DNA from 3 places in the Actinoplanes sp. NBRC 101535 genome. Region 1 is predicted to be linked to each of the others. Evidence: riboswitches for the same ligand, from Rfam matches in the RefSeq annotation. Region 1 holds a riboswitch; each other region holds the start of a gene.

The links. Region 1 has a riboswitch for cobalamin ahead of metE (5-methyltetrahydropteroyltriglutamate--homocysteine S-methyltransferase). Riboswitches for the same ligand answer to the same signal wherever they lie in the genome.
Region 2: another riboswitch for cobalamin. It lies ahead of bluB (5,6-dimethylbenzimidazole synthase); the one in region 1 lies ahead of metE (5-methyltetrahydropteroyltriglutamate--homocysteine S-methyltransferase).
Region 3: another riboswitch for cobalamin. It lies ahead of QSK32_RS02245 (VWA domain-containing protein); the one in region 1 lies ahead of metE (5-methyltetrahydropteroyltriglutamate--homocysteine S-methyltransferase).

What each region holds. Positions count from the first base shown of each region.
Region 1 is NZ_BSSY01000007.1:191,428-200,645, reverse strand. It holds gene QSK32_RS21165 (hypothetical protein) at 1-9, shown strand, start outside; gene QSK32_RS21160 (LacI family DNA-binding transcriptional regulator) at 40-1,032, opposite strand; gene QSK32_RS21155 (hypothetical protein) at 1,231-1,464, shown strand; cobalamin riboswitch at 1,484-1,690, shown strand; gene metE (5-methyltetrahydropteroyltriglutamate--homocysteine S-methyltransferase) at 1,784-4,024, shown strand; gene QSK32_RS21145 (ABC transporter substrate-binding protein) at 4,071-5,045, opposite strand; gene QSK32_RS21140 (hypothetical protein) at 5,244-6,254, opposite strand; gene QSK32_RS21135 (transporter substrate-binding domain-containing protein) at 6,247-7,200, opposite strand; gene QSK32_RS21130 (glycoside hydrolase family 43 protein) at 7,857-9,218, opposite strand, start outside.
Region 2 is NZ_BSSY01000008.1:195,965-205,182, reverse strand. It holds gene QSK32_RS23300 (hypothetical protein) at 1-42, opposite strand, end outside; gene QSK32_RS23295 (HupE/UreJ family protein) at 124-1,443, shown strand; gene QSK32_RS23290 (type 1 glutamine amidotransferase) at 1,418-2,092, shown strand; gene QSK32_RS23285 (GlsB/YeaQ/YmgE family stress response membrane protein) at 2,179-2,484, opposite strand; cobalamin riboswitch at 2,580-2,783, shown strand; gene bluB (5,6-dimethylbenzimidazole synthase) at 2,795-3,412, shown strand; gene QSK32_RS23275 (YdeI/OmpD-associated family protein) at 3,414-4,016, opposite strand; gene QSK32_RS23270 (hypothetical protein) at 4,414-5,130, opposite strand; gene QSK32_RS23265 (GntR family transcriptional regulator) at 5,214-5,567, shown strand; gene QSK32_RS23260 (DUF1648 domain-containing protein) at 5,564-6,496, shown strand; gene QSK32_RS23255 (hypothetical protein) at 6,554-8,317, shown strand; gene QSK32_RS23250 (ADP-ribosylglycohydrolase family protein) at 8,394-9,218, shown strand, end outside.
Region 3 is NZ_BSSY01000001.1:517,083-526,300, reverse strand. It holds gene QSK32_RS02260 (cobalamin biosynthesis protein) at 1-199, opposite strand, end outside; gene QSK32_RS02255 (cobyrinic acid a,c-diamide synthase CobB) at 190-1,542, opposite strand; gene cobO (cob(I)yrinic acid a,c-diamide adenosyltransferase) at 1,536-2,135, opposite strand; gene QSK32_RS02245 (VWA domain-containing protein) at 2,352-4,664, opposite strand; cobalamin riboswitch at 4,675-4,805, opposite strand; gene QSK32_RS02240 (gluconokinase) at 4,898-6,460, opposite strand; gene QSK32_RS02235 (citrate synthase) at 6,566-7,849, opposite strand; gene QSK32_RS02230 (universal stress protein) at 8,033-8,869, shown strand; gene QSK32_RS02225 (putative bifunctional diguanylate cyclase/phosphodiesterase) at 8,928-9,218, shown strand, end outside.

The DNA.
Region 1 (9,218 bases):
GATCCGTGACACTCGGTGTCCGGCAATACCGCCCGTTCCTCAAAGCCCTGCCCTGGAACTCTGCCGCACCCGCAGGTCCGCCGGGAACACACACCGCCAGAACGGCGCGACCTGCCGGTGCACCAGAGCCCGGGTGGCCGCGGCGGCCATCATCTCCACCGGCTGATGCACCGATGACATCGGCGGCGTCGCACACTCGGCGATCACACTGTCGTCGAACCCGACCACCGCCACATCGGCCGGCACCCGCCGCCCCGCGTCACCCAGCGCCTGCATCGCCCCGATCGCCAGCAGATCGCAGGCGGCGAAGATCGCGTCCACCCCGGGCTCCTCGGCGACCAGCCGCGTCGCCAGCTCATAACCCACCTCACGCCGGAACTTCCCGGTCAGCGAGATCTCCGGAATCCCCAACTCCCGCACCGCCCGCCGGAACCCGTCCCGGCGGGCGTCCGCACACGGATTGCCCTCCTGCCCGTGCAGGGCCGCGATCCGGCGGCGCCCCGACTCGTGCAGATGCCGCACCGCGGCGGCGGCACCGTCGCTGTTGGCGACGTCCACGAACGGGACCCCCGGAGCGGACGGGCCCATCGTCACCACCCGGTCGCACTGCTCGTAGAAGGCCGCCGCCAGCTCCGGCTCCACATTGCTGAGCAGCACACCGAGACTCACCGACTCGGCGATCGTGGCGATCAGCTCCGACGCCTGAGCCCGCTCCACCACGTGCACCCTGAGCTGCGCGGTGCTGCCGGCCAGCTCTTGGAGGATCCCGGCGGTGACCCGGCCGTAGTACGGACTGGTCCCGAAGACCGACGGATCGTCCACGATCACCAGCTCGATGACGTCGCCGTGCCCGTGCGCGAGGGCCCGGGCCACCGAGTCCGGCCGGTAGTCCAGCCGGGCGATCACCGCCCGGACGTGCTCCTTGGTCCGCGCCGACACGCCCGGCGCGTCGTTGAGCACCCGGGAGACGGCCGCCTTGGACACCCCGGCGGCGGCCGCGACATCGGCCAGAGTCACTCGCTTCCGCTGCATCCGCCGACTATAGGACGCGCCCCCGGTCTTCCCTGCCCCTTTTACTCCCGGGCGAAGTCAGGAGATCTCGCCCCGCACGGTCATCTCCACACCGATGGCGATCGCGTCGAAGTCGTCCGGCAGTACGGCGATGTCCTCGACCGCCTCCCAGCGCGTCAGGGATCCCGTCGGACCGCCTGGGCACTGACCGCCCGGAAGGTGGTCAACATCGCCGACGTCGACCTGGACGGCACTCCCGACCTGCTGTTCCGCAACATGGCCAGCGGCACCATGATGATCCGCCACGGCAAGCCGGGTGCGGTCGTCGCCTCGCTCAAGCCGGCCGGCGCGGACGGCAACATCCGCCTCTACCACCCGGGAGAGACCAGCGTCGGCATCTCCGACGAGATCGTCATCTCCACCGACTGGACGGCGGTGAAATCCTTCGGCTGAGCCGGGCCGGAGGCCGGGTAGAGTGACCCGCGGTGCCGGTTCGCCCCACCCGCCAGGCGGGGCGTCGTAAGAGGGAACCCGGTGGGAGACCGGGACTGCCCCGCAGCGGTGAGTGGGAACGAAAGTCGTCATGAAGCACTGGACCGGCGACGGTCTGGGAAGCGACGGCCGGTAGGAAGCACGCGTGCCCACGAGTCCGAAGACCTGCCGGCGCCGCGCCCGCCGACCGGTGGGCGCCGCCGGCGGTCCCTCGGGAGGACCAGGGGTGAACCCCCTCTTTTCGCGTGCCCGCCGGCCGCTTCGAGGGAGGGAGACACCGGTGGATCACACCGCATTCGGTCAGAGCACCGTCCTCGGCTATCCGCGCATCGGCGCGAACCGGGAGTTGAAGAAGGCCGTCGAGGCCTACTGGTCGGGCACCATCGACGCCGCCTCGCTGGAGGACACGGCCGCCGGGCTGCGCGCCGAGGTCTGGCGGACGCTGCGCGACGCCCGGCTGGACGCGATCCCGTCCAACACGTTCTCCTACTACGACCACGTTCTGGACACCGCGGTCGCCGTCGGCGCGATCCCCGAACGGTTCCGGCGGCTCGGCCTGTCCGAGCTGGACACCTACTTCGCCATGGCGCGGGGCGTCGACGCCGAACCGGCGCTCGAGCTCACCAAGTGGTTCGCCACCAACTACCACTACCTGGTTCCGGAGATCTCCCCCGACACGGTCTTCACCGCCAACCCGGTCAAACCCGTCTCGGAGTACGCGGAAGCGCAGTCGCACGGCATCACCACGAGACCGGTGCTGGTCGGGCCGGCCACGTTCCTGCTCCTGGCCAAGGGGGACGACCCGTTCGCCCGTCTCGGCGACCTGGTCGACACGTACGCGCGGATCCTGTCCGCCCTCGCCGGCGCCGGGGTCGCCTGGGTGCAGCTCGACGAACCCGCCTACGTCGCCGACCGCACCATCGACGAGATCAGCGCCCTGCACGATGCGTACGCCCGTCTCGGCGCCCTCACCGACCGGCCGAAGATCTTCGTCGCCACCTACTTCGGTGACCTCGGCGACGCCCTGCCGGCCCTGCTGCGCACCCCGGTCGAGGCGATCGGCCTCGACTTCGTCGCCGGACCCGCCAACCTGTCCCGGCTCGCCGCCGCCGGACCGCTGCCGGGCAAGACCATCGTCGCCGGGCTGGTCGACGGGCACAACGTGTGGCGCACCGACCTGCGGGCCGCGATCACCACCGGCACCACGCTGACCGCGCTCGCCGACCACGTCGCCGTCGCCGCCTCCTGCTCGCTGCTGCACGTGCCGGCCGACCTGGACGCGGAGACCCGGCTCGCGCCGGAACTGCGCGAACGACTGGCCTTCGCACGGCAGAAGGTCGACGAGGTGGTGCTGCTCGGCGCGGCGCTGCGGGACGGGACCGGGCCGGCGCCCGTACCCCTGTCGCCCGCTCCCGAGACCTGGCGCCGCACCGAGGTCCGCGCCCGCCTGGCCGCGCTCTCCCCCGCCGACCGGCAGCGCGGCGATTACCGGGCGCGGGCCGCGGCCCAGCAGGAACGTCTCCAGCTGCCGCCGCTGCCGACCACCACGATCGGCTCGTTCCCGCAGACCGCCGAGCTGCGCGCCGCCCGTGCCGCACTGCGTGCCGGGACGCTCGACGCCGACGGCTACGCCCAGCGGATGCGTGCCGAGGTCGCCCACGTCATCCGGCTGCAGGAGGAGCTCGGCCTGGACGTGCTCGTGCACGGCGAACCCGAGCGCAACGACATGGTCCAGTACTTCGGCGAGCAGCTCGACGGGTTCGCGGCGACCGACCACGGGTGGGTGCAGTCGTACGGCTCGCGGTGCGTCCGGCCGCCGATCATCTTCGGTGACGTGGCGCGCCGGGCGCCGATGACGGTGGCCTGGTCCAGCTACGCCCAGTCGCTGACGGCCAAACCGGTCAAGGGCATGCTCACCGGGCCGGTCACCATCCTCGCCTGGTCGTTCGTGCGCACCGACCAGCCGCTGGCGGCGACCGCCGACCAGGTGGCGCTGGCCCTGCGCGACGAGTGCGCCGATCTGGAGGCGGCCGGCATCACGGTGGTGCAGGTCGACGAGCCGGCCCTGCGCGAACTGCTGCCGCTGCGGGCGTCCGCGCAGAAGGCCTACCTGGACTGGGCGGTCGGCGCGTTCCGGCTGGCCACCAGTGGGGTGGCGGACGGCACCCAGGTGCACACCCACCTGTGCTACTCGGAGTTCGGCGAGGTCATCGGCGCGATCGACGGCCTGGACGCGGACGTCACCAGCCTCGAGGCGTCCCGTTCCGGGATGGAGGTGCTCGGCGATCTGGCCGCCGCCGGGTACCGCCGCGGCGTCGGGCCCGGGGTCTGGGACATCCACTCCCCGCGGGTGCCGTCGCGGGGTGAGGTGACCGGTGCGCTGCGCCGGGCGGTCGCCGCCGTGCCGGGCCGCCGGCTGTGGGTCAACCCGGACTGCGGGCTGAAGACCCGCGGCTATCCGGAGGTGGAGGCCGCGCTGCGGAACCTGGTCGCGGCCGCCGCGGAGGTCCGGGCGGGCTGAACCGGTCCGGGGCGGGCGTCGCCGCCCGCCCCGGGACGCACGGCGGTCACGCGGCGGTCTTGAACCGCTCGACGATCCTCTGCAGGCCGTCGACGGAGAGCGGGGACGGCGGCTCGGTGAAGTTGAACAGCTGAGGCAGGACGTTGCCGCCGCTCACGGCCTTGAGCTTGTCGGCGCCGGGCAGGTCGGTGATCGCCTTCTGGACCGCGGCGGGGTCGCCGTCGCCGTACAGCAGGATCAGCACGTCGGGGTTGCGGCCGAGCAGCTCCTCGAGGGTCACCTCGAAGACACGCTCCTTGCTGTCGGCGAAGACGTTGGTGAACCCGGCCGCCTCCAGCTGCGGTTCGGCCATGCTCGCCGAACCGTAGGCGTAGGTGACCCCGCCGCCGACGGTCGGGTAGAGCACCGCCGCCGTGCGGTCGCCCTCGACCTTGCCGATCTTCGACACGCGCTCCTGGAGAGCACTGACGGCCGCCTCGGCGTCCTTGCCGAAGACCTTTCCATAGGTACGCATCTGCGAGTAGATGTCGTCGAAAGTGGGCTTCGTCGTGTTGCCCGGGCACATGGTGGGCTCTTCGAGCAGCGGGATGTCCACCGCGGACAGCGTGTCGCGGGACAGGTTGTCGACCTCGCCCAGCACCAGGTCGGGCTGCTGGCTGATCACGACCTCCTTGGAGATCTGCAGGTGGCCGCTGGTGTCGGTCTTGTCGGTCAGCAGCGGGATCTTGTCGATCTCGGCCTGGGTGGCGGCGTCGTAGTACTCCGTCGGGTACAGCCCGGCCCGCGCGGTGGCCCGGTCCAGCACGCCGAGCGAGTGCAGGTACGGCACGGCGGCGCTCTTGAGCAGCACCACCCGCTCCGGGGCCTTGTCGAAGGTGACCTCGGCGCCGCAGTTGGTCAGCGTCAGCGGGTATCCGCCGGCGGGCGTACCCGATGTGGTCTCGGCGGTGGAGCCGGCACCGCATCCGGCGGTGAGCAGGATCGCGGCGGCGCTGGTGGCGAGGAGGCGGAACGCCTTCATCGGCGGGACCTTTCATCGGGCGCCCGGTCAGCGATCCGACGCCCTTGGTTTGCTGTTGCCAAGGATGTGCAGCAGGCTACCAGCGGGCCGATCGACGACGGTCGGGGCCCTGGAGCGGCGACACCGAGGAGGACGACGGCGCCGGCGCCGGGACGGCGACCCGGCTCGCCCGCTCCCACCACCCGGATGACACCGCGATCACGGCCCGCCCGCCGCGTCCGTGACAGTGCTCCGGACCCGGCCCTGGCAGCGGCGGTCCGTCTCGACGGTGTCCGCCTCCGGCAGAAGCTGGTCGATCAGGGAACGGTCGGCCGGCCAGCCGAGGAACGCGACCGCCGGCTCCTCGTCGTCACCGGACGCCGGGCACAGCACCTGGCCGCCGATCCGGTCGCTGCCGACGAAGACGACCGCCCCCTCGCGGTCCATCACCGTCACCACGTGATCCTGGGCGGTGATCACGTAGCCCACGATCACCGGCGGGAACGGCTCCTGCCCCTCCTCGGTGGTCACCTCGATCGCGACCAGCGGCAGCAGCGGGGCCCGCAGGTACGACGTGGTGATCAGCATCGGCACCAGGATCAGCACGCTCAGCGCGGGCAGCAGGATCGCCGGCCGGGCCGCGAACGCCGGCAGCGGGCCGGTCAGGAACACCGCCAGCAGCGGCGGCAGGAGCAGCAACAGACCGGTGACGGCCTGGCCGTCCAGCACGGCGGCCTCCACCGCGTCCACGAAGATCAGGTAGTACTCGGCGGCCAGCACCAGCACCGGCAGCCCGACGCCGGTGGCGAGGATCAACAGCCGGTTCCCCGGGTACGCCTCGCGGAACCCGAGCGCCACGATCACCACCAGGATCGCGCCGAGCGCCGGCAGGTACCGCAGTTGCCAGGTGAGCACGGCGACGCACGCGGCCACCCCGGTCAGCCAGAGCGGCACCCGCAGGTTCAGGCCGAACGGCCACCCGCCGGACGGGTCGCTGATCCGCCGGTACCCCTCCGCCAGCCGAGCCGTGAGCAGCAGGATCGGGACCATCCAGAGCAGTGATCCGAACAGGACCACCATCAGGCCGGCCGGGCTGAGGTTGGCGATCAGCAGGATCATCGTCTGCGGATCGCCGTTGCCCATCAGCCACACCCGGCCGACGAGCAGGGCCAGCGGAAACACCGGGAGCAGCGCGAGCGCCCCCTGCGTCGCACGGCGGCGCTCACTCACGGAGCTCCCCGATCCGGAACCCCTCAGCCTCATCCTTCGGCTGCGCCGACACGGCGACCTGCTGGCCGGACATCCACCTGTCCGACGGCAGGAAGTGCCGGGCGTACGCCTCCTCCCACCGGGTGTCGTGGTCGTCCGCCCACGAGCTCTGCAACACCGACTCCACGAGCTGGCGCAGGGCGGTGTTCTCCCCGGTGTTGACCACCCATTCCTCGGGCGTGTCCACTCCGACGTCGTGGGCCATCAGCCCGTCGTGGTGCCGGGCGACGAACCCGGCCAGCAGCGCCGCGTCGCCGAGTGTCCCGGCGAAGTCGCCCTTCAGCACACCCTCGACGCATGCGGTCCAGGTCGGCCGGACGGTCACCGGGATGTTCATCCGCGCGGCCAGCGTCGAGACGCCGGTCAGGCAGATCTGTCCCTTCGGCAGTTCGTGCAGGGAACGCACCGCGGGGCGGCCGGACCGGGTCACCAGCGTCACCGTGGTCTTCAGGTACGGGATGGTCAGCCCGGTGTTCTTGCCCCGGTCCCCGCTGTTCGAGAGGCCGGCGATCACCAGGTCGACCGGCACCAGGTCGTCGCCGTCACGGGCCTGCATCCGGACCCGTTCCTTGCTCTCGATCGGCATGAAACGCACCTCGGACCGCTGATAACCCAGGCCCACCGCGATCATGTACGCGACGTCGATGTCGAACCCGGAGTACAGCCCGGTCGTCTTGTCGTACTCGCTGACGCCCGGCACGTCGGACAACACTCCGATGGTGAGTGTCGCCTTGCCCGCCAGCCCGGCCGCCTCGATCATCTCGTCGAACGTGGGGCCGGTGTCGCGCCGCATCTCGGCCAGCCCCACCCCCAGGATCACCACCGGAACCAGCAGCAGGGCTAGCAACCGCGCCGCCGGAATCCAGTAGTCCCGGCGCCGTTTCCGGACGACGTCCTCCGCGTTCATGCACAGCCCCCGTCCCGCCGGCCCGTCCGGCGGCGACCGAGGATATCGACCGTCGCCACAGTAGACGCGGCGGGTGCGGTCGCAGCGCCAAACACGTTTCGTGGTCAGGGTGCGAAGCCCATGCGTGTGGTGATGACGGGCGCCCTGGACACCCGTATTCACCACACCCGTGGCGGTGTGGTGAATACGGGCGCGCTGCACGCCCCAAATCACCACACCCGTGGCGGTGTGGTGAATACGGGCGGGATGGGCGGCGTACAGCTCGGGCCGCATCGGACGGAGCGGACCGCCGACGGACTCGATGCCGGGAACGTGACCGATCATGTCCTGCCACTCGACGCCCATCGCGTAGCCGAGACCGGACAGCCGGAGCAGCAGAGCCGCCCGGAGCGGACCGTCACCGAACTCGCGCGTGGGGCAGGGCTGGGCGATGACCCGCGGATCAGCCGGCGCCGCGGCGACGAACCGGGCCGCTCCGGGCGTCGCCTCGTAGATGCCGCCCTGGTGGAACAGCTCCTCCCACAGGTGCGAGACGGCACGCCGCGCGTCGCCGCGGTCCCCGATCCGGACGCATCGAAGGACGCATCGAAGGACGCATCGGACGAGTATCCGGGGCTGCCGGGCTGCCCTGACGAGCGGCCCGGCGACCCCGGAGCTCAGTTGGTCCAGATCTCGGCGCGGTCCAGGCTGACCACCGTGCCGGCCGACGCGCTGCTCTTCGTACCGGTGACACGGACCCGGACGGTGTGCGTGCCGTACGCCAGTTTCGGCGTCAGATAGGTGAGGGCCTCGCCGACCCGGATCGCGCCGTAGAAGTCGACGCTCGTCTCGGCGCCGCCGTCGACGCTGATCGCCGCGATGCCGTTGCCGGTGTCGCGGACCGAGAGCAGGCCGAGCTGGGTACCGGTGAACGTGAGGGTGGCAGTCGCCCCGGTCGCCGCGCTCCAGTGGTCGTCGCCCCAGAAGCACTGCACCCCGCAGCCGGTGCCGGAACTCCACGAACCGGTCAGCGCGAGCGATCCGTTCCCGCTGGTCCGGCCGTCGTCGTTGATCCACGCGGTGGACGGTCCGGGGTCGCCGGACGGCAGGTCCTGGGTGGCGCCGACGGCCAGGGGCCGGCCCAGGCTGGGACTGCCGTCGGCGTTCCAGCCGATCCGCTGGATCCGGCTCACCCGGTTGGTGTACGTCGTGACACTCGTCGCCTTGGCCCCGTACACCATCCACGTCTCGGTGCCGTCCGGGCTGGTGAAGAAGCCGTTGTGCCCCGGCCCGTACACCCCGGCGGCGTCGTTGCGGCTGAAGATCGCGCCGCTGCGCTGTGTCCAGCTCGCCGCGACCAGCGGGTCGGCGGTGGACGGGATGCTCAGCTGCCACAGCTGGTAGTCCGGCAGCCCGGTGTCACACGTCGAGTACACCATGTAGGTCGTCCCGTTCCGCTGCAGGAACTCGGGCGCCTCCCGGATCGTCGAGCACCCGCCGGCCGCGTTGATCGGCACCGCGTTCCCGGAGACCGTCCACGGATCGGACAACGGCGCGATCATGATGCCGTTGTGCTGCCACTGGTTGATCCCGGCGAACGCGACGTACATCCGGCCGTTCTGCTGCAGGATCGACGCGTCGATGGCGAACTTGTCGTGGTTCGGCGGCAGCAGCTGCCCCCGGAAGTGGTAGCTCCCCGCCGGATCGTCGCCGTCGGACTCCAGCACGTACAACCGGTGATTGTCGTCGATCCCGTTGTCGGCGGTGTAATACATGTACCAGCGCCCGTTGAAGCGGTGGAACTCCGGCGCCCAGACGTTCTTGTTGCGCCCGGCGTCGGTGTCCGTCCACACCGTGATCGCCGATGCTCGCAGCAGGCCCGCGACGCTCGGCGACTTCCGGATCCTGATCGAGTCGCCCTCGGTCATCGTCAGGTAGTAGTTACCGTTGAAATAGGTCATGAACGGATCCGGCTTGGTGCCCACCGGGTTCCGGAACGTGCCGGCGGCTGCCGCTTCGGCCGCCCGGGGCACCGTCCC
Region 2 (9,218 bases), on a different contig from region 1:
TCGGCGCCTCCAGATCCGTGACGGTCGATCTTGCATGGTCATCCCCGCTCCTCCTACTGTCTACAATGGATGTCCGGAGCTTCGCACGATCGACAGCCCCGGGGAAGGCGCACGGGGGTGCTCATGAGAACGAACCGGCCATGGCGTGGGATCGCGGTGCTTCTCGCGGCGGCGTACACGATGGGGATCCTGATCGCCGGGGAGCCGGCGGCGGCGCACCCGCTCAGCGCCACCGCGATCCTGCTCGATGTCGCCCCGGACCGGGTGACCGGAAGTGTGCAGTTGCCGGTCGACCGGCTGGCGGCCGCGCTCGGCCGGTCGCTCACCGCGGCCTCGGTCACACAGCCCGCGGAACTCGGCGATCTACGCGGATATCTGCGGGAGCACAGCGCGGCGGCGGGCACCGACGGCACGCCCTGGCAGCTGGAGATCAGCGGCGGCCGGGTGGAACGGGTCGACGACGTCGACCACCTGATCTGTGACCTGGTGCTGACACCGCCCGGCGGTGCGGTCGGCGACTTCACCCTCACCTGGACGGCGATCCTGCACCGGCTGGCCGTGCATCAGGTCTTCGTCGGGCTGCGGCCGGCCGACGATGGCGAGCACGCGGTGGCCGGCACGCTGACCTGGCAGCGGCAGACGCTGACCGTCCCGGCGGCCGGCGTGGTCGCGCCGCAGACCGGGTTCCTCGCGGCGATGCGGCTCGGCATCGAACACATCGCCGAGGGCGCCGACCACCTGCTCTTCCTCATCATGCTGCTGCTGCCCGCACCGCTGCTGGCCCGCACCGGCCGGTGGGTGCGCGCCGGCGATCCGCGGCGGAGCTGGCTGCGGGTGGTGCATGTGGTCACGGCGTTCGCCGCCGGCCACTCGATCACGCTGGCGCTGGCTTCCCTGGGCTACGTGTCGCTGCCGGTCCGGCTGGTGGAGAGCGTGATCGCGCTGTCCGTGCTGGTCTCCGGGGTGCACGCGATCCGGCCCCTGGTCCGCGGCGGCGAGGCGTGGATCGCCGCCGGATTCGGGCTGATGCACGGGCTGGCGTTCGCCGCGCTGGTCGCCGACCTCGGGCTCGGCCGGGAGTCGCTGGTGACGGATCTGCTCGGCTTCAACCTGGGCATCGAACTGACCCAGCTGATCGTGGTCGCCCTGCTGATGCCGTCGTTCCTGGCTCTGGACCGCACCCGGCTCTACCCGGGGTTCCGGATCGTGGTCGCCGGGACCGGGATCGTGCTGGCCGCGGCCTGGTTCGCCGAACGGACCACGATGATCGGCGGCAATCCGCTGGAACCGGTCACCGACCACCTGGTCGAGCACCCGTTCCTGACCGCCGCGGCGATCGCCCTGGTGGCGGTGGTGGCGCGGTCGGTGCCCTCGTGGAACCGGGACGCCGCCGGGCATACTGACGGCCGTGTCGATCATGATCGTGCAGAACTCGCCGGGTAGCGGTCCCGGACGTCTCCTGGACTGGCTCGGCGACCGGGAACCGCGGGTCGTCCACGGACCGGACGTGCCCACCGGGCCCGGCGGCCATCAGGCGGTGGTGCTGCTCGGCGGCGGGTTCCTGCCGGACGACGACGGGCGCGCGCCGTGGCTGCCGGCCGAACGGGACCTGGTCCGGGCCTGCGTCGACGCCGGCGTGCCGCTGCTCGGGATCTGTCTCGGCGCGCAACTGCTTGCCGTCTCGACAGGCGGTGCGGTCACCGCGGATCACGGCGAGCCGGAGCGCGGGTCGTGCGAGATCACGCTGCGGCCGGAGGCGGCCGGTGACCCGCTGTTCGCCGGGCTCGGACCGGCCGTACCGGTGATCCAGAACCACCGGGACCAGGTGACCGCGCTGCCACCGGGGGCGGTGCTGCTCGCGTCGAGTGCGGCCTGCCCGGTTCAGGCGTTCCGGGTCGGCGAGCTTGCCTGGGGACTCCAGTTCCACCCCGAGGTCGGCGCGGACCGGCTGTCCACCTGGGACGAGGCGGCCCTGTCCGCGGACGGGCTCGACCTGGGCGCGCTGCGGGCCGCAGCCGAGCGCGCCGAGGCCGCGGCGACCGCTGCCGCGTACAAAATGGTCAGGGCCTTCGCGGACCTGGCCGGACGCTGACCTCGGACCGGTCGCCGGCCGGGGCCGCGGTCGCCGGTAGTCAGCCGGAGTCGCGGTCGCCGGTAGTCAGCCGCGGTCGCCGGCCGTCAGTCGGAGTCGCGGTCGGTGGTGAAGGTCTTGGCCAGCACGGCGGCGATCGCCACGCCGACGACGGCGATGCCCACCTGCACGCCGACCACGGCCCAGTCGAAGGTCCGGCCGGTCACCGTGAACAGGTTGTCGCTGTGCAGCTCCCAGCGGTCGGCGACCCACGTGCCGGCCACCGCGGCGCCCATGCCGATCAGCACGGTCGGGATGATGCCGATGCTCTGTCGCCCGGGCAGCACGATCCGGGCGACGACTCCGATGATCGCCCCGAACACGATCGCCGTCAGGTAGTCCTGCAGGTCCACAACGTCCTCCCCGGTATGTCGAACTCCGCCCATGCCCATAGTGACCATCGGGTCAAACGCCGCGCCTTGCGCCGACCGATAGGGTGATCGGTGGCACTAACTGTCAGCGAGGTGCCCCGGCGGCCGCTCGCCGCCGGGGAGAATCGGGAAGCCGGTGTGAGTCCGGCACGGAGCCCGCCGCGGTGACCGGGGAGCTGCCGCCCACGCGCTCCGGCGCAGCCACTGGCCACCATGGCTGGGAAGGCGGGCGGTGAGGTGACGATCCGGAAGTCCGAAGACCGGCCTCGCGTGGGATCCAGCGGGAGCTGCTTTGTCTGATCTGTATGGTGTCATCCATTCCCGGCGGGACGTTCGGGCCGAGTTCACCGGTGGGGACATCGCTCCGGGCGTACTCGAGAAGGTCCTGAACGCAGCCCACGCCGCACCCAGCGTGGGCATGTCGCAGCCCTGGGATTTCATCCTGATCCGTGATCGCGCCCTTCGGGAGACCTTCCATGCTCATGTACGCGACGAGCGCGCCGTCTTCGCAGCAGGGCTGACCGGCGCGGAGGCCGAACGGTTCGCCCGCATCAAGATCGACGGCGTGCTGGAGTCGACGCTGTCGGTGGTGGTCACCTACGACCCGTCGCGCGGCGGTCCCGCGGTGCTGGGCCGGCATGCGATCGCCGACGCCGGGCTCTACTCGGTCTGCCTGGCGATCCAGAACCTGTGGCTGGCGGCGACCGCGGAGGACCTCGGCGTCGGGTGGGTCTCGTTCTACCGGGAACCGTTCGTCGCCGATCTGCTGAACATCCCGCCGGGGATCCGCCCGGTGGCGTGGCTGTGCCTGGGACCGGTCTCCCACCTGCAGGAGGTCCCCGACCTGGAACGCCACGGCTGGCGGTCCCGCGCACCCCTGGTGGACGCCCTGCACCACGACCGCTGGTAACTCACGGCGCCGGCGGCCGGGCCTTCTGCGGGTGGTGCGCCTCGTGGCGGGCCAGCATCGCGACGAACTCGGCGATCTTCCGGGTACGCGTCTCGGGACGTTTGACCGAGCCGAGGCGGTGGATCAGCGCGTAACGGTTCGTCTTGGTGAGCACGTCGAACATGGCCTGCGCGGCCGGCTCGGCGGCGATGGCGGCCAGCAGGTCGGCGGGCACCTCCGCCTCCGAGGAGGGGGCGTAGGCGGCCGCCCACCGGCCGTCCGCCTTCGCCGCCTCCACCGCGGCCCGGCCGGCGGGCTGCATCAGGCCCGCCTCCTCCAGCCGGGCGACGTGTTCCACGTTGCGCCGCGACCAGATGCTGCGGGCCCGGCGCGGGGTGTACCGGATCCAGGACATCGCCTCGTCGCCCTTGCGGGCCTGGCCGTCGATCCACCCGAAGCACAGGCCCTCGTCGACGGCCTGCTGCCAGGTGAGCGCGGTGACCGTGCCGCCCTTGCGGGTCAGCGCAAGCCAGACCCCCTCGGACGTGCTGTGGTTCCCGGTCAGCCACGCCCGCAGTGCGCCGGCGTCCGCGACGATCAGCTCGTCCAGTTCCGCTTTCCCCATGTAGGCAGGCTAGACACCATTGAGGTCAGGTTCTGTCCGGATCCGGACGTGGTGGCGCTGCGGGTGTTCCCGACACGTTTCGTGATCAGCGTCCGCGTGGTGACTCGGGGCTCTGTGCACGGCCGCAATCACCACGCCCCGCCGCGACCGTGGTGACTTCGGGCGCCCAGCGCGCCATAAATCACCACACCCCACGACCAGCGTGGCGACTTGTGGCGCCCAGCGCGGCTGAAATCACCACGGTCCAACACCAGCGTGGTGACTTCGGGCGCCCAGCGCGCCTGAAGTCACCACGCGGGCGGGCTTCGGCGCCCTGAGCACGAAACGTGTCCGGCCGGCCGCGGCGGCACTCTCGCCCGTGCACACCGGCTTGGGCGGCCGGCCCGGGAGGGACGGGTCAGGAGCCGAGCACGTAGATCTGGTCGGCGGGCGGGGCGACGATGTCGCTGAACGTCGCCCCGAAGTCGCTGAACACCACGGCGTCGCCGTCCTTGCCGGTGATCTGCAGCGGGAGCGGCTCGCCGGTGGTGGCGATCCACAGCACGGTGCCGGTGTCGCCGGCGTCCTTCAGGCCGATCGCCGGCTTGCCGTCGATCTCCTTCTGCTCGCCCTTGGTGAGGGTGCCGTCCGGGGCGAGGAACTCGTCGACGGTGCCGATCGTGAAGATCTGCGCGAAGGCCTCGCCGCCCGCGCCGCCGGCCGAGATCCACCGGCCGTTGATCGACTGGGCCATCAGCTTGCCCTGCTCGGCGCCGGCCGCCATGGCCAGGAACTCCTCGTTGGGGCGCAGGAACTTGCCCTCGCCGGCGGCGATCAGCTCCACCTTGACCTTGTCGAAGGACATGACGGCGCTGAAGTCGGCGCCGCTGACCTTGAGGTCGACGTCGGTGTCCTGGCCCTGCAGGTTGGTGCGGCCCTTGGCCTGGAACGACTTGGCGGATGCGAGCGCCGCCTTGGCCTTGGCCAGGATCGCGTCGGCCTCGAGCGCCGCCACACCGTTGTCGGTGGCCGCGGCCGCCGGGGAGGAGGCGGCCGGGGAGGGGGAAGCGGTGGAGCCCGACTGGCAGCCGGTGAGGGCCAGGGTCAGAGCGGTCACGGCGGCGGTGGTGCGCATGCGAAGCACGGTGTCTCGTCCATCCCCTAGTTGATCTATGTCCGGGACTCTACCGTTGCGACTTGTTCTAGTAGAATGCAAACATGTTGTTCCGGGTGGACGTGGCCGCGACCGAGCCGCTGGCCGACCAGATCGCCGCGCAGGTGCGCGGCGCCCTGATGCGGGGAGAGCTGTCACCGGGCGAGCGGCTGCCGGCCGCCCGCGAGCTGGCCGACCTGCTCGACGTCAATCTGCACACCGTGCTGCGTGCCTACGGGCGGTTGCGCGACGAGGAGCTGATCGAGCTACGCCGGGGTCGCGGGGCGGTGATCCGCGGAGATGCGGACGCGGCCCGGCTGCGCCTGGTCGAGCTGGCCCGGCACTTCGTCCGCGAGGCGCACCGACAGGGATTGGGGGAGGACGAAATGGTGGCGATCATGAGAGAGGCGTGGACATGAGGCGACGGTGGGCGGCGACAGCCCTGGCCGGGACACCGGCCGTGATCATCCCGATCACCTGGTGGTTCTGGGCCGGCGACCTGCCGGACCCGATCGCGACACACTGGAACGCGACCGGCGCCGCGGACCGGTTCAGTGCGACACCCCGGTTCGCCGCGCTGCTGGTGGCGATCACCGTCGCCGCCGTGATCACCGCGATCGTGATGGTGGCGCGCACACCCCGCGGGCAGCGGCACGGCTACGCCACCGGGGTCACGCTGGCCACCGCCGGGGCGGTCACCGGCAGCACCGCCGGCATGTGGGTCGCCACCGCGACCGCGGCCGTGGCGAACCCGGCCGACACCCGGCTGGGCTGGCGCATCCTGTTCTTCCTCGGCGGCCTGGCCTGGGGACTCGTGCCCCGCTGGGCGGCCGGCCCGGCCACCCCGTCGGCCGCGGAGATCCCGTCCGGGGTGGACCCGCTCGACCTCGGGCCGAGCGAGCGGGCCGCCTATGCGACGAGTCTGCGGGCGCCCCTGCTCACCGGGCTGCCGGCGGCGGGCGGGGCGGTGGCTCTGCTGCTCGCTCTGACCGGGCAGCGCCCGATGTGGTTGCTCGTCGCGGTGGTGGCCGTCGTGCTGGTCCTCTTCGGTCGGCTCCGGCTGACCGTGGACCGACGTGGGTTGCGCCTGGTCGCGGGACTTCTCGGCGTACCCCTGAAGGTCGTCGCTCTTTCGAAGATCGCCGCGGTCGAGGTCATGGAGATCAACCCGGCGGCATGGGGCGGCTGGGGTTACCGGATCCTCCCGGGTAGTTCGGCCATGGTCCTGCGCCGCGGCCCCGGCCTGGTCCTGCACCTGCACGGCGGTCGCCGGTTCGCGGTCACCGTGGACCGTCCGGAGATCCCCGCCGCCCTGCTCAGTGCCCTGGTGCAGCGCGTCGGAGCGTGACCCCGGCGGGCCGAAAGCCGACAGCCCCGGCAGCGATCCACTCCTACCATGCGAGTCATGGTCGTCGCCTCGGCGGTACTCACGGGCGCGGGTGTCTCCCGGGGACACCCCGCCGGGCTGCCGTTGGGCGACGAGTTCCACGCGGCGATGCTGACCGGATGCGCCGAGGCCGCCGCGGCGCTCACCGGCGAGCCGATGGCCGACGAACCGGACATCGACGGGCGGCGCAATGTCCTGGGCTGCATCGAGGACTGCGTGGAACACGGCACGGTCGCCGGGGTCCTCGACCTGATGCGGGTTCGCCTGCCGTCCGAGGAGCACCTCCTCTGCGCGTTGCTCGCCGCACGCGGCGTTCTGCAGATCACGCTCAACTTCGACAACGGCATCGAGCTCGGGTACGCGCTGCTCACCGGACAGACCCCGCTGCCCCCGGACGCGCCGGAGCCGTACCACCGGGCGCTCGCCGCATGGCGGGCGGAGATGCCGCCCTCGCCTCCACTACGGGTGGTGTCGGCGCCCGGCAGGCTGGACCTCGACCATCGGCCGTTGCTGGTGAAGCTACGCGGCTCGGTGGACGCGGACGCCGACGCGATGGTGGTGCCGTTACGGCCCACGATGGAGGACCTCGAAGGTGTCCTCCTCGACACGGACCGGCGGCGGGCGCTGTGCGCGGCAGTGGACAGCGGTCACCTGCTGGTGGTCGGGCACTCGGGCCGGGACCTGGACGTCTTCGAGACACTGGTGCCCCTGCTGCGGCCGGGCCGCTTCGACTGGGTGGCCGCCGCACTGACCGACCGGGTCGCCGCCCGGCTCGCCGCGGTCGATCCGTCCCAGCCCCGCCCCGGCCGGGCGGTCGACGTGCTGCGCGCCCAACTCGGTGCGCTGCCGGCCTGGCCCGCCCGCCCACTGGGCGATCCCGACTTCGGAACACGTTTCGCAGCCTGGTGGCGGCAGGTGCCCCCGGTGGCGGCGGCCGAGGCGTACGGCTGGCTGCTCTCCGACGCCGGACGGCACACCGAGGCGGCGACGGTACTCCGGGCGGTCTCCCGGCAACCGGGCCTGTCACCGGCGGCGACGGCCCGGATCCGGGTACGGCTCGCCGACGCCCTGGCCCGCAGCGGCGCCCCGGCGGACACGGCCGAGGCACTGCGCCTCTGGTCGGGCGCCGCCACCGGCCGCGGGGCGCGGACGGCACTCCGCGCGTACGCCATGATCCGCCGCACCGAAGCACGCACCGCGACCGGCCACCCGCCCCTGCTGGCCCTGCCCGCGGCGGCAGCCGCCCTGCTCCTCGCGCAGCCCACCCGCGCCCGCCGCCGGGCAACCGTCCGTGTGCTGATCGGTATCGGTCGCATCGCTCTCACCCACGCCGAAACCCGCCGATCACTGACGGCCGCCGCCGTCGCCCGGGCAGCCCTGGCGAGCGCCGTCCGGGGCGCCCGGCGGGCCGGCACCGCCCACCGCCAGTCCGACCTGGAGCTGCTGCGGCTGCGCACCCGCATCGTGCGCGCCCTGCTGCGCGGCACTCCTTCACCACCGGTGCTCGGGGATCTCGACACGGTGAATCGCGCCTATCTCCATCGGGGCAATCGGGCCGGCCAAGCCGAGATCCACATCGCCCGTGCTCTGTTCGCCCTGGCCGAGCATGATGTCGCCGCTTTCCGGGCCGCGGTAGACGCCATTGGCGATGCGGCATTTCTTGGAGTGCATCCCCACGCGGCCCCGGAGCTGATCCGTCTCCGCCGATGGGCCGACCATCAGGGACTGACAACACCCGCCGATTCCACGGTTGCCCGACCGCCCGCCACCGGCCAGGCTTGAGCCCATGCGCATACCGTGGTTACGGCGATGGCGACGCAAGCCAGTCCTGCCCTCCCCCGTCACGCACGCCGAACCGATGGTCAATCGCAGACTCGAACTCGATGTGCTCCGCGGACACCTGGCCGCGACGATGGCGAGCGGTCATGGACATGCTGTTGTTCTGCTCGGCGATTCGGGGGTCGGCAAGACCAGGCTCGCGGCCGAACTCGCGGCCGAAGCACGACAACGCGATCTGGTGGTCATCACCACCCGCGGCATGGGTTCCGGCGCCGAGCCGTTACTACCGGTCAAGGACGCATTGCGTGACTATCTTGGCGGAACGCCGGCCAAGGTACGCCGGACCCTACTCAATGCGGCGCCGCGGCTGCTCGACGCGATTCCGTTCGTCGGCGCGTTCCTCGGCAAGATCGGCGAGAGTATCGTCGACGGTCGGCAGTTGTACGGCGCCAGCCTCGACGGTATCTACGAAGAGTTGTCCCGTCTTTTGCTCGGTATCGCCGAGAGGCACGGCCTGTGCCTGGTCGTCGAGGATCTCCACGACGTCGACGGAGACACCCTCCACTTCGTCAACTACCTGCTCGGCAAGATCCGGCAGCGCCGGATCTTGGTCCTACTGACGGTGCAGAACGAGGGGCTGCGCGACGCGCCCGACGTTCGCCGGTTACTCGCCCGTTGGAGCACAGAGGGGTACGCGGCGGTGACGGTCACCCCTCTGGAACGCGCGCACGTCGGCGAGTACGCCCGGTCGGTGCTACAGCTCGGCACCGACCCTGACGACGATCTGGTCGACCGGGTCTTCCGGCTCACCGGCGGCAATCCGTTCTACCTCAAGGAGACCTTGCGCATTCTCGCCGATCCCGGCCATGACACAAGCTCGGATGAGGGCGAGCTGCGATTGCCG
Region 3 (9,218 bases), on a different contig from region 1:
CGGCGGCCGGATACCCGACCAGCCGCCACCCGAGACCGGCCGCGAGAGCACGCACCGGCCCCTCCGCAGCCCGCCGGTCCAGCGTGGCCAGCACCGTGATCTGCCGCTCCCCGACCCGGGCCGTCCGCAGGGCCGCCGCGACCGCCGCCGCCAGCTCGTCCCGGGCGGTCCCCGCGCGGGCCCCGAGTCCTAGGAACAAGCCCCGACCAGACGGGTTGCCATCTGCGGGTGACCGGCCCAGTGCAGGTGCAGGTACGACGCGTGCACCGACGGACTCGCGAAACCCTCCGGATCCGCCCCCCGCCACGCCCACGCCGCGCCGGCGGCCGGCGACAGCAGCACCCCCGACCTCGGGTGCACGACCGTGCGGTGGAACTCGTGGCCGGTCACCCGGTAACCCGCCGGCGCCAGGGGACTGTCGCTCAGCGCCACCGCATCCCGGTAACCCAACGTCAGCGACGGCGTCATGGCGGCCTCCGCGTCGAGGACACCGCACATCGGCGCACCGTCCAGCGTCCGGCACAGCCACAGCAGCCCCGCGCACTCCGCCGAGATCAGCCCGCCCGCCGACGCGAACTCCCGCACCGCCGTCCGCAACTGATCGTTGGCGGACAGTTCGGAGGCGTACACCTCGGGGAAACCGCCGCCGACCACGAGCGCCCGGGTCCCCTCCGGCAACGCGGTGTCGTGCAACGGGTCCACGGTCACCACCGTCGCTCCGGCGCCGGCGAGGAGTTCCGCCGTTTCCGCGTACGCGAAGGAGAAAGCCGGACCACCGGCGAGCGCGACCACCGGAGCGCCCTGCGCCGGCTCCTCGGCGACCGGACTCCACGGGGTGACGTCGAGCGGCGGCGCCGACCGGGCCACCGCCGCCACCGCATCGAGGTCGATCGACGACGCGACCAGCGACGCGAGGGCGTCGACCGAGGCCAGCGCCTCGGTCCGGCGCTCGGCCGCGGGCACCAGACCGAGGTGGCGGGACGGCGCGGCGACCGCGTCCGCCCGGCGCATCGCCCCCAGCACGGGCGTGCCGACCTCTTCGCAGGCGTCCCGCAGGATCTGCTCGTGACGGTCCGAACCGACCCGGTTCAGGATCACCCCGGCCAGCCGGACCGTGCCGAAGCTCCGGAAACCGTGCACCAGCGCGGCCACCGAACGGCCCTGCGCGGCGGCGTCCACCACCAGGATCACCGGGGCCTGCAGCAGATCGGCGACCTGCGCGGTGGAACCCTGCTCCCCGGCGCCGGTCCGGCCGTCGTAGAGGCCCATCACGCCCTCGACGATCGCGATGCCTGCGCCCGCCGAACCGTGCGCGAACAGCGGGCCGACGGTCTCCTCGCCGACCATCACCGGATCCAGGTTGCGGCCCGGGCGGCCGGCGGCGAGCGCATGGTAGCCCGGGTCGATGTAGTCCGGCCCGACCTTGAACGGCGCCACCGTCATGCCCCGCCGGGCGAACGCGGCGAGCAGGCCGGTGGCCACCGTGGTCTTGCCGTGCCCGGAGGCCGGCGCGGCGATCACCACCCGGGGGATGCTCACCATTCGATGCCCTGCTGTCCCTTGCGGCCGGCGTCCATCGGGTGCTTGATCTTGGTCATCTCGGTGACCAGGTCGGCGGCCTCGATCAGGTCCGGATGGGCGTCCCGTCCAGTGATCACAATGTGCTGCGTGCCCGGGCGGTCCCGGATCACCGAGATCACCTCGGCGACGTCGACCCAGCCCCACTTCATCGGATAGGTGAACTCGTCGAGCACGTAGAACTTGTGCGTCTCGGCGGCCAGGTCCCGCTTGATCTGCTCCCAGCCCTCGGCGGCCTCGGCGGCGTGGTCACGCTCGGTGCCGGCCCTCTGGATCCAGGACCATCCTTCGCCCATCTTGTGCCAGGTGACCGGCGTACCGTTGACCCCGTTCAGGGCCTTCAGCGCGGTCTCCTCGCCGACCTTCCACTTCTGCGACTTCACGAACTGGAAGACGCCGACCGGCCACCCCGCGCTCCACGCGCGCAGCGCCATCCCGAACGCGGCCGTCGACTTGCCCTTGCCCGGCCCGGTGTGCACGGCGAACACCGCCTGCCGGCGTCGCTGCCGCGTCGTCAGTCCGTCGTCCGGAACAGTGGTGACTTTCCCTTGCGGCATGCTCGCTCGCCCTCTCCAAGATCGAATTCATGTGGGGTACGCACGGATCCGTTCCCGCCGAATACCGGTCGTCCCGGGACCCGCGGCGATCACGCACGGCCCGGCTCATGCCACCCACCCACCGGCGGTGGCCCGGCCCGGCGGCGGTGGCCCGGCCCGGCGGCGCACCGCGGCGACCGGGGACTCTCCGTGGCCGGCGGCTTCAGAACCGGTGGATCACGCCGCCCGGCGGTAAGCCCGGTCGCCCGCGACACCGGCCGTGGAGCCGGCTCCGGACGGAGAGCCGGCCGCGGCACGCCCACCGAGAACGGTCGCGGCCTGCAACTGCTCCAGGGGCATCACGTCGGCCCGCAGCGCGGCGGCCAGCCGACGGGCACGACCGATCCGGATCGGACCGGACTCGCAGTCGACGACGACCGCCGAGACACCGCTGAGCAGCGGCGCCAGACCCACCGGGTCCGGCCCGCTGGTCGCCCGGCCGTCGGTGACCAGCACCAGCAGCGGCCGGCGTCGCGGGTCCCGGCGGCGCTCGGTGGCGATCGTGGCCGCGGCGGCACGGAGTCCGGCCGCCAGCGGTGTGCGCCCGCCGGTCCGCAGCGCGGCCAGCCGCATCACGCCGACCTCGTGACTGGACGTGGGCGGGAGCACCACCTCGGCGTCCGCACCCCGGAACGTGATCATGCCGATCCGGTCCCGTCGCTGGTAGGCGTCCCGCAGCAACGACAGCACCGCGGTCTTCACCAGGGTCATCCGCTTGCGGGCCGCCATCGATCCGGACGCGTCCACGACGAACAGCACCAGGTTCGCCTCCCGGCCGACGTGCACGGATTCCCGGAGGTCGCGGGGCTCGACCCGCACGACCGGTCCCGTCCGCACAGGCAGTCCCGGCGTCCCGAAACGTCCCGGCACCACGGATCGTCCCGGCTCCCCAGAAGGTCCCGGCGTGACGGATCCTCCCGGCGTGACGGATCGTCCCGGCGCGGCGTCGGCGCCCGCGGCGGCCCGTTCCAGAGCCGCCATCAGCGTCGCCGTCAGATGCGGCGCCCCGGTCGGCTTCCCCGCCGGAACGCGACTCCCGACGACACGGCCCCGGCGCGCGAACGCCGGCGACCGCCGTCCGGCATGTCCCCCCTCGCCGCGGGCCGAGATCCGCAGGGTCCGGGTACGGTACGCCGCCCCGGCACTCGCCATCGCCCCCGAGGTCTGCGGCTGCCCGCTCGCCGGGTCCGGCCCCGGATCCGCCGGGTCGTCAGTCGCGGTGCTCCCCTGCGTACCGTCGCCGGGGTGGGAACCGCCCTGCGGCCCGCCGCCGTCACGCGGACCTCGCGGCTCACCGCCCCCGCCGCCCTCCGGAGGACCGTCACCATCGCCATCGGGACCGTCACCGTCACCATCGGGACCGTCACCGTCGGGACCGCCGTCCGGGTCCCGATCGGCCTGATCCTGCGATGCGCGCTCCTGCTCGGCCTGACGCTCGGCCTCGGCCAGCGCCTCCTCGAGCCGTTCCTCGTCGGTGCCCGGCGGGTCGAGCGGGTCGGTGCGCCGCCGGTGCGGCAGGGCCAGCCGCGCCGCGCCCGCCACGTCCTCGGCCGTCACCGTGTCCCGGCCGTGCCAGGCGGCCAGTGCCACCGCGCACCGCGCCACCACGATGTCGGCCCGCATCCCGTCCACGCCATAGGCGAGACAGACCCGGGCGATCCGGTCCAGCTCCTCGTCGGGCAGGGTCACCAGCGGCAGCCGGGCACGGGCCTCCGCGATCCGGGCCGCGTAGCGTCGCTCGTCCGCGGAGAACCGGGACGCGAACCCGGCCGGATCCGCCTCGTACGCCAGCCGCCGCCGCACCACCTCGGCACGCTGCACCGCGTCGCGGGGCGCCGCCACGTTCACCACCAGGCCGAACCGGTCCACCAGCTGCGGGCGGGGCTCGCCCTCCTCCGGGTTCATCGTGCCGACGAGCAGGAACCGGGCCGCGTGTTTGACGCTGACCCCGTCGCGTTCGACGTGGGCGCGTCCCATCGCGGCCGCGTCCAGCAGCAGGTCCACCAGGTGGTCGGGGAGCAGGTTCACCTCGTCGACGTAGAGCACGCCGCGGTGCGCGGCGGCCAGCAGGCCGGGCTCGTAGGCCTTCACCCCGTCGCTGAGCGCGCGCTGAAGGTCGAGTGTGCCCACCACCCGGTCCTCGGTGGCGCCGACCGGCAGTTCCACCAGGTTCGCCGGGCGGTCCTTGTCGGGTCCGCCGTCCGGGTGCGGGCCGTCCGGGCAGTCCGGGTCGGGCGCCTGCGGATCACACGCGAACCGGCAGCCCTGCACCACGGTGACCGGTGGCAGCAGGCCGGCCAGCGCGCGGACGACGGTGCTCTTGGCGGTGCCCTTCTCGCCGCGGACCAGCACGCCGCCGACGGCCGGCGACACGGAGGTGAGGAGGAGGGCGAGCCGCAGATCGTCCAGGCCGACCACGGCCGAGAACGGGTACGGAACAGTCACGGGGTTCCCTTCCGGCGGGTATCCACGCCCGCGCGACGGTGGCACGAGCGGCCGGAGTCTCCTGACTCCCGGATCGACGCTCCCCGCTCCGCCTTCCGGCCCGCCGTTGCAGGTCGTGGCGTCTCTGCCGGCAGGTCGCTCCCCGGTCACAGTGGCGGGACCGCCCCGGATTCGCACCGGGTTCCTCCGCTACCGCTCCCGGCCACTCTTTCCTACCCGGGGTGGAACCGTCAACGCGGCCCCCGCCCGCAGGACATCCCTCACACCGGCCCCGGAGGTCAGACGGCCTTCTCCGTCCCGGGCAGGGGCTCGGGCGCCAGTTCGTCGAGTTCGGTCACCACGTCGAGGACGGCCAGCGCGGAGCGTTCCACCAGTGGGCGCAGACGCCGGTAGAGCGCGGCGTCCCGCGGGTCGGGCCGGGTCGTCTCGCCGGTCGGCACCAGGGCGGCGGCCCGGTCCAGGTCGGGCAGCTCGCCGAGGGCGTGCCAGGCCAGCAGGCAGGTGCCCAGGGCGGTGCCCTCGGGGATGTCCGCCACCGACACCGGGAGGTCGAGCGTGCCGGCCAGGGTCGCCACCCACAGCGTGGAGGCCGCGGCGCCGCCGGTGGCCCGGATCTCGGTGAGGGCGACACCCTCGGCCTCGAAGGAGTCACGGACCAGGGCCAGCTGCTGGCAGACGCCCTCCACCGCGGCGCGGACCAGGTGGGCGCGGTGGTGTTCGCGGCGCAGGCCGAGGTAGGCGCCGCGCATGCCGGGGCGCCACCACGGAGCCCGTTCGCCCAGGAAGTACGGCAGGCAGAGCAGTCCGTCGCTGCCGGCCGGGATCGTGGCGGCCTCGGCGAGCAGTTCCGCGTCGAGGCCGTCGGCCGGTTCCACCGGGGAGGAGCCGTCGGGGTCCGGGACACCGGTCAGGGACTGGGAGGCCCAGCGCACCACCGACCCGGCGTTGTTGACCGCTCCCCCCACGACCCAGCGGTCCTCGGTCAGCGCGTAGCAGAAGAGGCGCCCGGCCTCGTCGGCGGCCGGGCGGTCGACCACGGTCCGCAGTGCACCGGACGTGCCCAGCGAGACCGCTGCCACGCCGGGCGGGGTCGCGCCCACGCCGAGGTTGGCGAGCGGGCCGTCGGCGGCACCGATGATCAGTGGGGTGCCGGGTGGCAGGCCCGCGGCGGTGGTCACCGCGGTGGACAGGGTCAGCCGGGACGTGGTGGGGACGACCTCGGCGAGTTGCTCCGCGCGTACCCCCGCGATCTTGACGGCCGCGGGGTCCCACTGCCGTGCGTGGATGTCGTAGAGGCCGGTGCCCGAGGCGACCGACAGGTCGACGAGGAAGGGACCGCCGGTGAGCGCCGCGACGATCAGCTCCTTCACCCCGCCCCAGCGCGGGGTGTCGCGCAGCTGATCGGGATCGGTCTCGGACCACCAGGCGAGTTTGGTGAGCGGGGACATCGGGTGGACCGGCGTGCCGGTACGCGCCTGCAGCGCCGCCCCCGCCCCGTCCGCCGCGATCCGGCGGCTCTGCGCGGCGGAACGATTGTCCGCCCAGGTGACGACGGGTCCCAGTGCCCGCCCGGCATCGTCCATCGGGACCAGCGCGTGCAGAAACGAGCTGAGGGCGACACCCGCCACCCGGTCGCCGCGCTCCCGGCACTGGCGGGCCACATCGGTCAGCGCCTGCAGGGCGGCGTCGACCAGGGCGGCCGGGTCGAGTTCGGCGCGGCCGGGCCCGGGGACCGACAGCGGGTAGTGGACGCTGGCCAGTGCCCGGAGTTCACCGGTCGTGGTGGCGGCCACCCCCTTGGTAGCGGTGGTCCCGGTGTCGATGCCGATCACGACGTCCATGCATGCCCCTCTCCGATGTCTGCGGACCCTCATACCCCGACACGAGAGCGCCCCACCGGCACGAAGCCGGCGGGGCGCTCTCGAAATGCGTACGAAATACGACGGTCAGCGCTGATCCAGCGGCACGAAATCGCGCACCGGAGCACCGGTGTAGATCTGCCGCGGGCGACCGATCTTGTTAGCCGGGTCGAGCATCATCTCCTGGTACTGGGCGATCCAGCCCGGGAGACGGCCGATGGCGAAGAGAACGGTGAACATCTTGGTCGGGAAACCCATCGCCTTGTAGATGAGGCCCGTGTAGAAGTCGACGTTCGGGTAGAGCTTGCGGGAGATGAAGTACTCGTCGGAGAGGGCGATCTCCTCGAGCTTGAAGGCGATCTCCAGCAGCGGGTCCGGCTTGTCCAGGGTGGAGAGCATCTCCTGGGCGGCCTTCTTGACGATGGCGGCGCGCGGGTCGTAATTCTTGTAGACCCGGTGGCCGAAGCCCATCAGTTTGACGCCTTTCTCCTTGTTCTTCACGCGAGTGACGAACGAGTTGACGTCTCCGCCGTCCTTGCGGATCTGCTCGAGCATCTCGAGGACCGCCGCGTTGGCGCCGCCGTGCAGCGGGCCGGAGAGGGCGTTGATGCCGGCCGAGACCGACGCGAACAGGTTGGCCTGCGACGAGCCGACCAGCCGCACGCTCGACGTGGAGCAGTTCTGCTCGTGGTCGGCGTGCAGGATGAACAGCATGTCGAGGATCTTCGCGACCTTCGGGTCCACGTCGTAGCCCACGGTGGGCAGGCCGAACGTGAGCCGCAGGAAGTTCTGCACGTAGTCCAGCGAGTTGTCCGGGTACGGCAGCGGGTGGCCGATGGACTTCTTGTAGGCGTAGGCGGCGATCGTCGGAAGTTTCGCCATCAGGCGGATCGCGGAGATGTCGACCTGCTCGGCGTCCAGCGGGTCGAGGGCGTCCTGGTAGAACGTGGACAGCGCGGTGACCGCCGAGGAGAGCACGGCCATCGGGTGCGCGTCCCGCGGGAAACTGGAGAAGAAGGTGCGCATCTCCTCCTGGAGCAGGGTGTGCACCCGGATCCGGTCGGCGAACTCCCGCAGCTGGGCGGCCGTGGGCAGCTCGCCGTTCATCAGCAGGTAGGACACCTCGAGGAAGGTGGACTTCTCCGCGAGTTGCTCGATGGGGTATCCGCGGTAGCGGAGGATCCCCTGGTCACCATCGATGTATGTGATCGCCGAGGTCGTCGACGCGGTGTTCACGAAGCCCTGATCGAGGGTGACGAAGCCGGTCTCCTTGAGCAGAGCACTGACGTCGATGCCGCCCGGTCCGTCGACGGCCTTGCGTACCGACATCGACAGCTGGCCACCAGGATGGTCGAGCTTGACATCCGTCATGTATTTCCCTCACTTCACCGGCAGATGTCTCGAATATTTTGCCGTTCACCGTAAACCCTCAACCTGAATGGGTCATCAGGTGCCTGGCTGTTGAGGCATTGGTCACCAGTACGTATGGACCGTTGCACCATAGACAATGGTCGGTATATTGCGACTCTGTTACGCCGAGCGGAGGTCGAACCGATGCAGATCCCGGCGCAGGGACCCGTGGTGGCCGGTGTCGACGGGACCACGGCCGGTCTGGCCGCCGTGCGGCTGGCCGCGCGGGAGGCCGGCTCCCGCGGTCGGGTACTCAAGGTCGTGCACGCTTTCACCTGGCCCGATCCCCGGTCCGGAGCCGCCGGCGTCGATTACGCCCCGGCTCGCCGGGCCGCCTCGCGTGTCGTCGAGGAGGCGGTCGTCACGGCCCAGCGTTCCACACCCGGCGTGGATGCGCGCGGCCAACTGGTGGATGGACCGGCCGGACGGGTGCTGTTGCGCCTGAGCCGGCACGCCTCGCTGATCGTGCTGGGCGCCGGGCGGATGGTGATCACCCCGGAGGTGGCGGCCCAGGCGTGGTGCCCGGTGCTGGTGACGCGGACGGCCCGCCCGCCGTCCGGGCCGGTGGTGGCCGCGGTCGACGGCTCGGCGTACTCGGTGCTGGCTCTGCGGTTCGCAGCGGAGGAGTCGCGGCGGCGCGGGGTCGCCGTGCACGCGGTGCACGTGGTCCTCGACGACGGGCAGGAGGCCGCCGGGCACCGGGTGCTCGACGAGGCCATCGCGGCGGTCGCGGAGCTTCCGAGCGTACGCCGGATGGTGCTGACCGGCTCGGCACCGGCCACCCTGATCGCGGCCTCGCGCCGCGCGGGTCTGATCATTCTCGGACCTCGAGGTCTGACCGCTTCCGGACGGCTCGGTGCCGTCGCAAGCGCGGTGCTGCGCCGTGGACTGTGCCCGGCGGTCTTCGTGCACAGTGCGCGGGTGCCGGCCCGCCGGGTGCCACGGTCACCGAAGTTCCACGAACCGAGACTCGCGACCTGACCGATTTGCTACGGTTGATCCCGACAGCTATTCCGGGCTGAAGCGGGAGGAAGAACCCGTGGCACTCGCCCGACGGTTGTGGCAGCTCCAGGCCGTGGGCGGCGTCGCCGCCACCGTCGTCTACGCGCTCTTCCCGTCGTCGTCGATCGGTACGACCGCGTTCGTCCTGCTCGGCGTGGCCACCGTCAGCGCCTGCTTCGGCGGCCCCCGGCACTGGGGCGCCGAACCGCCGGCCGCCTGGCTCCTGATGGGCGCGTCGGCCCTGCTCTTCCTGGTCGGCGTCCTGATCCGGCCGGCGGTCACCGACCAGCCGATGCCGCTGCCGCTGCTCGCCGACGCGGCCAGCTTC